Linked DNA regions of Niveibacterium microcysteis. The protein of the gene in region 2 binds, or shares a complex with, the protein of the main gene of each other region. Links are inferred from orthologs where the notes say so. Each region holds a gene or a part of one and is shown on either strand. Other genes may lie near its edges.

Region 1 (4,198 bases), 1.6 Mb from region 2 along the record:
GCGTCGAACTGCTTGCGCTGACCGATCACGACGAGCTCGCCGGCTTGGCCGACGCACGCGAGGCCGCCCGTATCCACGGGCTTGCGTTCGTGAATGGGGTGGAGGTGTCGGTGTCGTGGGGCGAGCAGACGGTGCATATCGTCGGCCTTGGCGTAGATCCGGCGTGTACCGTGCTGGCGGACGGCCTGGCCGATGTCCGCGCCGGCCGCGACGGCCGCGCGGCGCGCATGGGCGAGGCGCTTGCCGCGATCGGCATTCGTGGCGCCTATGAAGGTGCCTTGAAGTATGTCGGCAATCCGGCGCTCGTCAGCCGTTCGCACTTCGCGCGTTACCTTGCCGAGATCGGCGCCGCGCGTGACGTGAAGAGCGTGTTCGACCATTACCTTGTGCGCGGAAAGCCGGGCTACGTCGAGCATGTATGGGCGACGATGGAGGACGCGCTGGCGTGGATCCATGCCGCGGGCGGCCTGGCCGTGATCGCGCATCCGGGCCGCTATCGGTTGTCCAAGCGCGAGCTCGACGAACTGTTCGTGCGCTTTCACGACTTGGGCGGCGAGGCAATCGAGGTGGTCTCCGGGTCGCATAATCGCGAGGCCACGCTGGAGTTCGCTCGCGTCGCCCGGCGCTACGGTTTTCTTGCGTCGCGCGCGTCGGACTTTCACGGGCCTGGCGAGAGTAGCGTCGACCTCGGCGGATCCGATCCGCTGCCGGAGGATCTGACGCCCGTCTGGTCAAAGCTCTGAAACCCGCGACAGCCTTGGGGCTGCAGGCATAGAATCCGCGCTTTCCTGCCCGGTCTGCAAACGTGGCCCAGTTCTTCTCACTCTTTCCTGAAAACCCACAGCCACGGCTGCTGCGACAGGCCGCGGAGATCATCCGCGACGGCGGCCTTGTGGTCTTCCCGACCGATTCGGCCTACGCGTTGGCGGGGCAGACGGGCGACGCGCACCTGATCGAGCGCATCCGCCGCATCCGTGGCGTGGACGACCGCCACCACCTGACCCTGATGGTGCGGGATCTCTCCGAGATTGCGCACTATGCGCGGGTCGATAACGCGCAGTACCGACTGCTCAAGGCGGTGACCCCCGGCCCCTACACCTTCATCCTCGAAGGCACCAAGGAGCTGCCCCGTCGCGTGCTGCACCCCAAGCGCAAGACGATCGGCATCCGCTGCCCCTCCCATCCGGTTGTCGCGGCCCTGCTTGGCGAACTCAATGAGCCGATGCTCACCTCGACCCTGTTGCTGCCGGGCGAAGATCTGCCGCTGACCGACGCCGAGGAAATTCGCGAGCGCCTCGAAAAGCAGGTCGATCTGGTGATCGAGGCGGGCGCCTGCGGCCCGGAAGCGACGACCGTGATCGACCTGACCGGCGGTGCGCCGGAGGTGATCCGACGCGGCCTCGGGCCGCTCGGGCCGCTCGGGCTGGACGACTGAGGTCGTCTGGTAAACTGCTGTTTTCCCTGAAATTGAGTGGCCATGGACATCGTCCTGACGATCGTGGTTTGGGCGCTGCCTGTGTTGCTGGCGATCACCTTGCATGAGGCCGCACACGGCTATGCGGCCTTCCGCCTTGGCGACCCCACCGCGCATTTGGCCGGACGCATCAGCCTCAATCCGCTGCGTCACGTCGATCCGGTCGGCACGCTCGCCGTGCCGCTCGGCATCGTGCTGCTGAACCTCGCCACTGGCGCGAGCTTCCCGCCCTTCGGCTGGGCGAAGGCGGTACCGGTCAACTTCGGCCGCCTGCGCCACCCCAAGCGCGACATGTTCTGGGTCGCCGCTGCGGGGCCGGCCGCGAACCTCGCGCAGGCCTTCGGATGGGGCTTGATGATTGGTCTGCAGACGGCACTGGATGGCTATGGCGGTGACTACTTCTTCGCCATGGCGACTGCCGGTATCGTCGTGAACCTCGCGCTGATGCTGTTGAACTTGCTGCCGATTCCGCCGCTCAATGGCGGCCGCATCGCGATCAGCCTGTTGCCGGGGCCCTTGGCATGGAAGTTCGCGCGCCTTGAGCCCTACGGTTTCATGATTCTGATCGGCTTGCTGTACCTGCGGGTGCTGGATTACGTGCTGTGGCCGTTGATCGCCCCACTGAAGCGTTTGATCCTGTTATTGACCGGCTCATGAAGGGGCGTGCTGTTCGCTGCAATCTGACGATAGGTGACGCGCAGTGAGCGAAGTCGAGACGCCGATGCTCGACCTGCGCCCGCACGAGGAACCGCTGCCCCCGGCCCTGGCGCGGATCTACGGCGAATCGCTGTTCGAGCTGCCGAAGGATCTCTACATCCCGCCGGATGCGCTGCAGGTGTTCCTCGAAGCCTTCGAGGGGCCGCTCGACTTGCTGCTTTATCTGATCCGCAAGGCGAACATCAACGTCCTCGATATTCCGATGGCGCCGCTGACGGCGCAGTACCTGAAGTACGTCGAGGCAATGCGCCGCAGCAACCTTGAGCTTGCGGCCGAGTATCTGCTGATCGCCGCGATGCTGCTCGAGATCAAGTCCCGCATGCTGCTGCCGCGGCCTGCCCAGGCGGAAGCGGAGGAGGCCGACCCGCGTGCCGAACTCGTGCGCCGGCTGCTCGAATACGAACAGATGAAGATCGCCGGCGCACGACTCGATGCACTGCCGCGGGTGGAGCGCGATTACGAATGGGTCACCGTGTGGGTGGCCGAAAAGGTGGCGGAACGTTTGCCTGAAGTGAGCCTGCACGATCTGCAGGTCGCCTGGCTGGGTCTCGTGCGTAAGGCGAAGCTGACCCGTCACCACACGATCCAGCGTGAGGAACTCTCGGTTCGCGAACGGATGACCGCCATCCTGCGCCAGCTCGGCGGTGGCCAATTCCAACCCTTCGTCGAGTTGTTCGATTTGACGGCGGGCGTGCCGATGCTGGTTGTCAGCTTCCTTGCCGTGCTGGAACTGGTGAAGGAGCGCCTGGTTGTTGTCAGCCAGGTTGCACCTCTGGAGCCGATTTATGTCAGACTTAACACCTCGGATGCCGACTGAAGCTGGCATTCCGGTGCAAGCCGAAGATTCGATAGACTTCGAATTTGCCTTGCGCGTGCTGGAAGCTGCCCTTCTGGCAGCCGCCGAGCCGCTTGCAATGGCCGAGCTGCGCAGGCTCTTCGATGAGCAGTTGGATGCGGATCTGATTCGCCGCCTGCTCGAAACCCTGCGTGAGCGCTGGAATGATCGCGGCGCCGAACTAGCCCAACTGTCGACCGGATGGCGTTTCCGTACTCGTGCGGAGTACCAGCCCTACCTCGATCGGTTGCGCGAACAGAAACCGCCGAAATATTCGCGTGCTGTTCTGGAGACCCTGGCGATCATCGCCTACCGTCAGCCGGTCACGCGAGGCGATATTGAAGATATTCGCGGCGTTGCCGTCTCTCCGAACGTGTTGAAAACGCTGGAATCGCGCGGATGGGTCGATGTTGTCGGCCATCGCGACACCCCGGGGCGCCCGGGCCTGTACGCCACCACGCGACGCTTCCTGGATGAACTTGGCCTGCGCAGCCTCACCGAGCTGCCGCCTCTGGCCGAAATTGAAAAGGTGATGGATCTTGTCGATACCGCAACGCAAACCGCGCCCGCAGCAGCGGCGGAATAGCAACGCACCCGCGCCTGGCCGCCGTGGCCGTGGCGTCAAGGCGCAGGCTGAGGCCTACGAGCCGCAGCGACTGCACAAACTGCTCGCTGAAGCCGGCTACGGTTCGCGGCGCGAACTCGAAGAGTGGATCATCGCCGGCCGCGTCAGCGTGAATGGCCTGCCCGCAGGGCTCGGTCAGAAGATCGGCCCGGGCGATCGGATCAAGATCAACGGCAAGTTGGTGAACATCCGTTTCACCGAACGCGCGCCGCGTGTGCTGATGTACCACAAGCCGGAGGGCGAGATCGTCAGTCGCGACGATCCGGAAGGCCGTCCCACGGTCTTCGAGCGCCTGCCGGTGCTCAATCGCGGGCGCTGGATCGCGATCGGCCGACTCGACTTCAATACCTCCGGCCTGTTGCTTTTCACCAGCAACGGCGATCTGGCCAACCGCATGATGCATCCGCGCTACGAACTCGAGCGCGAATACGCAGTGCGCGTGATTGGCGAGCTGACCGAAGAACAACAAGCCACGCTGACGACGGGCGTCGCCCTTGAAGACGGCGAAGCGCGTTTCAACTCGCTGCACGATGGCGGCGGCGAGGGC
Region 2 (8,441 bases):
CGACGACCAGGATCAGGCCGCGCTTCTCGAGGATCAGATCGGCCAGCGAATCGGGCAGGCCGAGCGAGTGGAGCTGCGGAATCTCACCCTGAATGAACCGTACGACGATGGCGATTGAGCCGCGCTGCCAGAACATGTTGACGCGGAAATTGCCCAGATCGCGGCGGCCGAACGACAGGTTCAGCTCCTTCGTCTTCTCGAAGGACTGGATCTGTTCCGGCGTCATCATTTCGTAGGCCATGCGCTGGATGACTGCAGGCTCCATTACCTGCTGGTTCACCGGCATCACGGTGCCCTGGATCTTGATGTGGATGGGCGCGCCCGCCGAGACAAAAATGTCCGACGCATGTTTGTCGCCCATTAGCTGGAACAGCTTGTCGAGGATCATGGTCCGCCGCTCTCTGTTTGGCTGGATTCGGTTTTAGGCGCGCAGCAGATCGTTGATGCTGGTCTTCGCGCGGGTCTTTGCATCCACCTTCTTCACGATGACTGCGCAGTACAGACTGTACTTGCCATCGGAGGAGGGCAGGTTGCCGGAAACCACTACCGAGCCGGCCGGGATGCGGCCATAGCTGACGGTGCCGGTCTCGCGATCGTAGATCTTGGTGCTCTGGCCGATGTACACGCCCATCGAGATCACCGAATTCTCTTCAACGATCACGCCTTCCACGATCTCGGAGCGTGCGCCGATGAAGCAGTTGTCTTCGATGATCGTCGGGTTGGCCTGCATCGGCTCCAGCACGCCGCCAATGCCCACGCCGCCCGAGAGGTGCACGTTCTTGCCGATCTGTGCGCAGGAGCCGACGGTCACCCAGGTGTCGACCATCGTGCCTTCATCAACGTAGGCGCCAATGTTCAGGTACGAGGGCAGCAGCACCGCATTGCGGGCCACAAAGCTGCCGCGGCGGGCAACCGAACCGGGCGTCGCGCGGAAACCGGCAGCGCGGAAGTCTGCTTCGGTCCAGTTCGCGAACTTGGTCGGCACCTTGTCGAAGTACTTGTTCACGCCGTCGTCGGTCAGCACGTTGTCGTTGGCGCGGAAAGACAGCAATACGGCCTTCTTCACCCACTGATGCGTCACCCATGCGCCGTCAATCTTCTCCGCCACGCGCACGCGGCCGGCGTCCAGATCGGCAATCGTGTGCTCGATCGCGTCGCGCAGTTCTGCGGCCACGTTGCTCGGATTGATTTCGGCGCGCTGTTCCCAGGCGTTTTCGATGATGGTTTGCAGGTTGCTCATCAGGGGGACCTCGATAATTGGTGGTTGAAAACGGTAGATCAGGCGGCGCCGAAGCGTCGCGCGACAAACGATGCAATACGCTGCGCGGCCTCGATGCACTCTTCGTGCGACGCCACCAGTGCAATCCGGACAAAGCCTGCACCCGGGTTCACGCCGCGGCTCTCACGCGAGAGGAACTGACCGGGCAGCACGGTCACATGCGTTGCGGCAAACAACTCCCGTGCGAACTCGCGGTCGTCGATTGGCGTGCGGGCCCAGAAGTAGAACCCGGCGTCGGGCAATTGCACTGGCAGCGCTGGGTCCAGAACCGGCTTGAGTGCCGCGAACTTTTCGCGATAAAGCGTTCGATTGTCGCGCACATGGGTTTCGTCTCGCCACGCAGCCACGCTTGCCGCCTGCACTGGAAGACTCATCGCACAGCCGTGGTAGGTGCGATAAAGCAGGAACTGCTTGAGCACTGCGCGATCGCCTGCGACGAAGCCCGAACGCAATCCGGGCACGTTCGAGCGCTTTGAAAGGCTTGAAAACACGACCAGGCGCTCGTAGCCAGTGCGGCCGAGCGCCTTGGCCGCCTCCAGCGCACCCAGCGGCGGCTTGCCTTCATCGAAGTAGATTTCCGAGTAGCACTCGTCGGCCGCAATCACAAAGCCATAGCGGTCTGCGTACTCGAACAGACGTTTCCAGTCTTCGAGCTGCAGCACCTTGCCGGTCGGGTTGCCGGGCGAGCAGACGAACATCAGCTGAACGCGGGACCATTCGGCCGCGCTGAGCGAATCCAGATCGAGGCCGAAGTCGTTCTCGGGCAACTGATTCAGGAAAACGGGCTCGGCGCCGGAGAGCAGCGCCGCGCCTTCGTAGATCTGATAGAACGGGTTCGGGCAGACCACCAGCGGTTTCGCGGCACTGGCATCGACGACCGCCTGAGCAAACGCGAACAAGGCCTCGCGCGAGCCACACACGGGCAGTACCTCATGGGCGGGGTCAATTGGTGTCAGCGCATAACGCTGTGTCAGCCACGCGGCAATTGTCTCGCGCAGGGCGTCGCCACCGGCAGTGGTTGGATACGCCGAGAGCCCGCGCAGGTTCATTACCAGCGCTTCTTGAATGAAGGCCGGGGTGGCGTGCTGTGGCTCGCCGATCGAGAGCCGCACCGGGCGCAGCCCGGCCGGAGGCTCGACGCCGGCAAACAGCTGGCGAAGGCGTTCGAACGGATAGGGCTGCAGCAGGTCGAGGCGCGGATTCAAATCAGGCTCCAGGCGAGGCTTGCGGTCGGTGTGACGGGCTTGGCGCTGCGCGTTGCGGCTTGCCACATGGCATGCCGGGCAGCGTTGCGGGGGTGATATTATAGCCACCCGTTTTGCCCGCCGCGCCGCCGATTGCCGCGCCCACGCCAGTTCCGGTTCTGCTCACGTGCGCCTTTCCAAGCTCAAACTCGCCGGGTTCAAGTCCTTCGTCGATCCAACGACCGTGCTCACGCCCGGTCAGCTGGTCGGCGTTGTCGGCCCGAATGGCTGCGGCAAGTCCAACATCATCGATGCGGTCCGCTGGGTACTCGGCGAATCCCGCGCCGGCGCGCTGCGCGGCGAATCGATGATGGACGTGATCTTCAACGGGTCGACCACGCGCAAGCCGGTCAGCCGTGCGAGCGTCGAACTGGTATTCGACAACGCCGAGGGGCGCGCGGCCGGTCAGTGGTCGCAGTACGCCGAGATATCGGTCAAGCGCGTACTCGATCGCAGCGGCGAATCGAGCTACTGGATCAACAATATCCACGTCCGTCGTAAGGACGTGATCGACCTGTTCCTTGGTACCGGCCTTGGGCCGCGCGCTTACGCGATCATCGAACAGGGCATGATCTCGCGCATCATCGAAGCGCGCCCCGAGGATGTCCGCGGCTTTCTTGAAGAAGCGGCGGGGGTTACCAAGTACAAGGAACGGCGCAAGGAGACCGAAGGTCGCCTGTCCGATGCGCGCGACAACCTCGCACGCGTCGAGGACATCCGCAACGAACTCGGTGCGCAGATCGAGCGCCTCTCAGGCCAGGCCGAGGTGGCTCGCCGATATAAGTCCCTCAACGAGGCCCTGCGCGAGCAACAGATCCTGTTGTGGTTGCTGCGCCGCAATGAAGCGCGCGAGGATGCAGCCCGAGTCGCCGCGGCGGTGGCGGAAACCACTGCACGGATCGAGGCCGAGACGGCCCGTTTGCGCGAAGCCGAGGCGCTTGCCGAGACGGCCCGCGAAGCCCATTACAAGGCATCGGACGCGCTACACGCCGCCCAGGCGGACCTTTACGCCGCGAACGGTGAAGTGACCCGACTCGAAGGCGAAATGACGCGTATGCGCGAGCGTCGTCAAATGCTTGGCAGCCGGGTCGGGCAGCTGCTCACCGACGAGGCGCGCTGGATCGCGCAACGCGACGCCGCGGAAGGCGACCGCCAGCGCTGGGAGAGCCTTCTTGATGCGGCAGGGCTGCGTCACGAACAAGCCCAGGCGCGCCACGAGGAACTTGCAGCGCGGCTCCCCTCGGCCGAGGACGCGCTCGCCGGCGCTCAGGCGGCGACACGCTCCCTGCGGCACGAGCTGGGCAGCACCGAGCAGCAGTTGCGGGTTGAAGAGACGCGCCGCGCGAGCGCGCTGCGCGCCCTCGATACGCTCGCGCAACGCCGCATGCGTATCGAGGGCGAACGCCACGGTCTGCAGGCGCCCGATGCAGAGGCCCTAGCGCGAGCGGAAGCAGCGGCTGAACTCGCCGCCGGTCGCCTGGAGCAACTGCAGGAAGCGCTGGATGACGGCACCGCAAACCTGCCTGCGCTGCTCGCGGCGGTGCGCTCAGCACAAGATGCCGAACGCCAGACCAATCGCCAGCTCACCGAGGCGCGGGCACGACGCGAGGCGTTGTTGCGAATTCAGCAGAAGGCCGCTGCGCCCGGGGCGTTGGCCGACTGGCTGAAAGCGCGTGGCCTTGATAGTGCCAGGCCGCTGTGGCAATCGCTGCGCGTAGAGGCAGGCTGGGAGTTGGCGCTGGAAACGGCGCTGCGCGAGCACTTCAACGCCTTGCAGATCGCTGACGCAGCAACCGCCGGTGACGCGCTTGCTTCGCAGCCGCCGGCCAGCGTGTCGCTCGCCTTGCCGCTTACCGCATCGACGAATGTGGAGGAGCCGGCGCAGTCGTTGCCGGGTGTGCCGCTCCGTAGCTTGGTTCAGCTGGAGTTGCCAGATTGGGCCTCTGGGCTTGCCGTATGGCTGCATGGTGTTCGGGCGGTTGAGGATTGTCGCGAATGGCTCGCGCAAGCCGGAACACTGCCCCTGGGCGTGCGCCTGATCGACCGGGCAGGGCGCGAGCTGAGCCGCGCGGCATGCTCTTGGCTGCGGGCTGATGCCGGCAGCCACGGTGTGCTGGAACGCCAGCGCGAACTCGAAGAGCTTGAAGCGCACGTCGAAGCGCTGGAGGCAGAGGCCGCTGCGGCTCATGCCGCGCTGGCGGAGGCTGAAGCGGCAAGCCATCGTGCGCAGGAATCGCTCACCACGCTGCGTCGCGAGCATCAGGCCGCCCAACAGACCGCGCATCGCGAACAGCTCGCCGCAGTTCAGCTTGGGCAGGCTCGGCAACGCTACGATGAACGCGCAGGCCAGCTGCTGCGCGACATCGAAGAGCTCGACTTGCAGGTCGCCGCGGAACGGACTCACCTGGAAACTGCAATCACCGCGCAGTCGGTACAGGAAGAGCGCGCAGAGCAACTGCGTGAACGGCTTGAAGCGACCGAGGGCATCGCCCAGCAGCAGGACAATGCGCTGCGCGCACTCCGCCAGCAGGAGCAGCAACTCGCGCGCGAAGTGCAGGAGGCTGCGTTCTCCGAACGCGAGTGCCGCGGCAAACTCGACGACCTGGCGCGCCAGCTTGCTCAGGCCGCCGAGCAGATCGTGCGTTGTGCGCGTGAGCGCGAGGCCGCTGAAGCAGAGCAGGCCGGCCTGGACGAAACGCCGATCGGCGATGCCTTGCAGGGCGCGCTGGAGATGCGCGAAGCGCGCGAGGCGATGCTGGCGCAAAGTCGCGAAGCGCTCGACGTCGCTGCGACCCGCCTGCGGGAACTCGACGAAGCCCGTCTGCGCGCCGAACTCGCGCTGCGCCCCTTGAACGACGCTTTGGCAGAGGCGCGCCTTAAGTTGCAGGCGGCAGAGCTGGGTCAGCAGCAGTACGACGAGCGACTTGCGGAGATCGAACTCGACGAAAATGAGTTCGCCGCTCGGCTTGCGGCGGGCCCGAAGGACCAGACGCTGGTGCGGGAGATCAACCGCCTTACCCGCGAGCTGGCCGATCTGGGGCCGGTAAACCTTGCGGCAGTGGAAGAGTTGCTCGCCGCCGAAGAGCGGAAAGGCTACCTTGATGCGCAGTCAGGTGACCTGAACGAGGCAATCGGTACGCTGGAGGATGCAATCCGGCGTATCGACCGCGAGACTCGGGAGCAATTGCAGGAGACGTACAATACGGTCAATCGTCAGTTTGGCGAGCTCTTCCCACAGCTATTCGGCGGTGGCGAGGCGCAGCTGATCCTGACCGGCGACGAAATTCTCGACGCGGGCATCCAGATCGTGGCGCGCCCGCCTGGCAAGAAGAACAGTTCAATCCACTTGTTGTCCGGTGGAGAGAAAGCGCTGACCGCAATCGCGCTGGTGTTTTCGTTCTTTCAACTCAATCCGGCGCCGTTCTGCCTGCTCGACGAGGTCGATGCACCGCTCGACGACGCCAACACCGAACGGTTCTGTGCGATGGTCAAACGCATGTCGTCCATCACGCAGTTCATGTTTATCAGTCACAGCAAGATCACGATGGAGCTGGCGCGCCAGCTGGTGGGCGTCACGATGCAGGAGCAGGGCGTCTCCCGCGTGGTCGAGGTGGATATCGAAGAAGCGCTGCGCCTGGCCGACCCAGTCGCAGCTTGAGAGGTCTCATGGCAGGCAACGAACTCCTTTATGGTCTGATTGGTTCCGGCGCCGGCGTGGTGGTGTTGGTTCTCGGTTACAACGCCTGGCAGGAACGCAAGGCCCGCCGCAACGCCGAAAAGGCGTTTCGCTCGGAGCATCGCGACGTTCTGCTGGAGGGCGCGGGTGCTGCAAGCGGCCCGGCAGAACCGGTAGAACCGGGCGGGCGGCTCGAACCCGCGTCTGCGCGCATCCCCGCGCAACCGCCGATTGGCCGCGCGGCCGAACCCGAATTGCCACTTGAAGCGCGCGCGATTGACTGCGTTGCGCGTATCGAAGCCCCCGCCGGTGTGATCGGCGGGGCCCTAGTTCAGGGCGCTGGTGGCCCGTTGTCGCAGGTGCATCGCGCCGTGCGTTGGTACGGATTCGATGATGCGGCCCACGCCTGGGTTGCGCTCGACGCCGGTGACAAACGCAGTTTCACGCGCATGAGCGCAGCGATGCAGCTGGCGGATCGCCGTGGCGCGGTCGGCGAACGTGAGGTCGACGCATTCTGCGCGGCAATTCAGCGAGTCTGCGATCAGTTCATGGCGGTGCCGCGCTTCATGGACCGCGGCGAAGCCCTGACCCTGGCCCAGGGCGTTGATCAGTTCTGCGCAGCGCTCGACATCCAGATCGCGGTCAATGTGGTTGCTGGGGAGCATGCCTTCCCGGGCACGAAGTTGCGCGGGCTGGCCGAGGCGGCGGGCATGGTGCTCGATGGTGACGGCTGCTTCCATGCTCGTGACGATGCAGGGCAGAGCCTGTTCGTCCTTGCCAATCGCGACGCCGCGCTCTTCTCGCCGGAATCGCTACGCCACGGCAGCAGCAGTGGGGTCACCCTGAGCCTTGATGTGCCCCGCGTGGCAGCGGGCATTGAGGCCTTCGATCGCATGGTGGCGCTTGCGCGGCAGTTTGCCGGCGCGTTGCATGGACACCTGGTCGATGACAATGGCAAGCCACTCAGTGACGCCTCACTCTCGATGATCCGCAGCCAGGTGCAGCAGTTCCAGGAGCAGATGGATCGCCAGGGCGTGCCGGCAGGCAGCACCCTCGCACTGCGCCTCTTCACCTGAGGGCTTCCGATGATCGCGCCTCGTGAGGCGTTCGAGCAGGCCGCCACCTTGCGGGCGACGCTCGAGCGCTACAGCCATGCCTATTACGTCCTGGACGAACCTCTTGTTCCAGACGCGGAGTACGACCGGTTATTTCAGGCGCTGCAAGCGCTCGAAACCGAGTATCCGGAACTTTGCACCGCCGATTCGCCGACCCAACGGGTCGGCGGCAAAGCTCTCGCGCAGTTCGCGCCGGTTCGGCACGCCGTGCCGATGCTCTCCATCCGAACCGAGACCGACACCGAGGCGAGCGGCGCTCGCGCATTCGACGCGCAAGTGCGTCGTGAGCTTGAGCTGACCGAAACCGATCCGCCGGTTGAATATGCCGCGGAGCTGAAGTTTGACGGGCTCGCAATCAGCTTGCGCTACGAGCGCGGTATTCTGGTGCAGGCGGCAACCCGCGGTGACGGCGAAACCGGCGAAGACGTCACGCAGAATATCCGCGCGATCCGCCAGATACCGCTTCGACTTCGTACCGACACCCCACCTGAAGTCTTTGAGGTGCGCGGAGAGGTCTACATGCGGCGCGACGATTTTGCGCGCATGAACGAGCGGCAGATGGCGCGTGGTGAAAAGACTTTCGTCAATCCGCGCAACGCGGCGGCCGGAAGCGTGCGTCAGCTCGACCCTGCGATCAGCGCGCAGCGCCCACTGTCCTTCTTTGCCTACGGCATCGGTGAAACGACGGGTTGGGGAGGGGCGGACAGTCACGGTGCGCTGCTCGACCAACTCGCGCAATGGGGCTTCCCGGTCTGCAGCGAGCGCTGCGTGGCACTCGGGGCGGAGGGGCTGATCGCCTTTCATGATCGCGTCGGCGCGCAGCGCGATGCACTGCCATTCGACATCGATGGTGTCGTCTACAAGGTCAATTCGCTGGCGCTTCAACGCCGGCTCGGCTTCCGTACCCGTGAGCCACGCTGGGCGGTCGCCCACAAGTACCCGGCACAGGAAGTCATGACGCGGGTTCAGGGAATCGAGGTGCAGGTCGGCCGGACGGGGAAACTGACGCCGGTTGCGCGCTTGGAGCCTGTCTTCGTCGGAGGTGTGACCGTAACAAACGTGACGCTGCATAACCAAGACGAGGTCACGCGCAAGGGTGTGCGAGTCGGTGACAGCGTGGTTGTTCG

Evidence for each region. The genes of interacting proteins can lie anywhere in the genome.
Region 1: the proteins of smc (region 2) and JY500_RS04255 are in contact, whole or in part, in a crystal structure (PDB 3ZGX), measured with the Bacillus subtilis proteins. The link is inferred for Niveibacterium microcysteis from one-to-one orthologs.

The regions. Positions count from the first base shown.
Region 1 is NZ_CP071060.1:909,612-913,809, forward strand. Bases 1,219-4,101 are described here. They hold JY500_RS04255 (segregation and condensation protein A), read left to right. Parts: upstream 1,219-2,195; coding sequence 2,196-3,008; downstream 3,009-4,101. Other genes in these bases: JY500_RS04245 (L-threonylcarbamoyladenylate synthase), read left to right, coding at 1,219-1,435; JY500_RS04250 (site-2 protease family protein), read left to right, coding at 1,478-2,131; scpB (SMC-Scp complex subunit ScpB), read left to right, coding at 2,998-3,612. In the rest of the region: JY500_RS04240 (3',5'-nucleoside bisphosphate phosphatase), read left to right, coding at 1-743; more of JY500_RS04245, read left to right, coding at 806-1,218. UniProt on the Bacillus subtilis protein: Participates in chromosomal partition during cell division. May act via the formation of a condensin-like complex containing Smc and ScpB that pull DNA away from mid-cell into both cell halves.
Region 2 is NZ_CP071060.1:2,538,614-2,547,054, reverse strand. What follows is about bases 2,263-6,381. They hold smc (chromosome segregation protein SMC), read left to right. Parts: upstream 2,263-2,650; coding sequence 2,651-6,181; downstream 6,182-6,381. Other genes in these bases: JY500_RS11465 (cell division protein ZipA C-terminal FtsZ-binding domain-containing protein), read left to right, coding at 6,190-6,381; dapC (succinyldiaminopimelate transaminase), read right to left, coding at 2,263-2,484. In the rest of the region: JY500_RS11485 (PilT/PilU family type 4a pilus ATPase), read right to left, coding at 1-388; dapD (2,3,4,5-tetrahydropyridine-2,6-dicarboxylate N-succinyltransferase), read right to left, coding at 422-1,240; more of dapC, read right to left, coding at 1,279-2,262; more of JY500_RS11465, read left to right, coding at 6,382-7,275; NAD-dependent DNA ligase LigA, read left to right, coding at 7,285-8,441. UniProt on the Bacillus subtilis protein: Required for chromosome condensation and partitioning.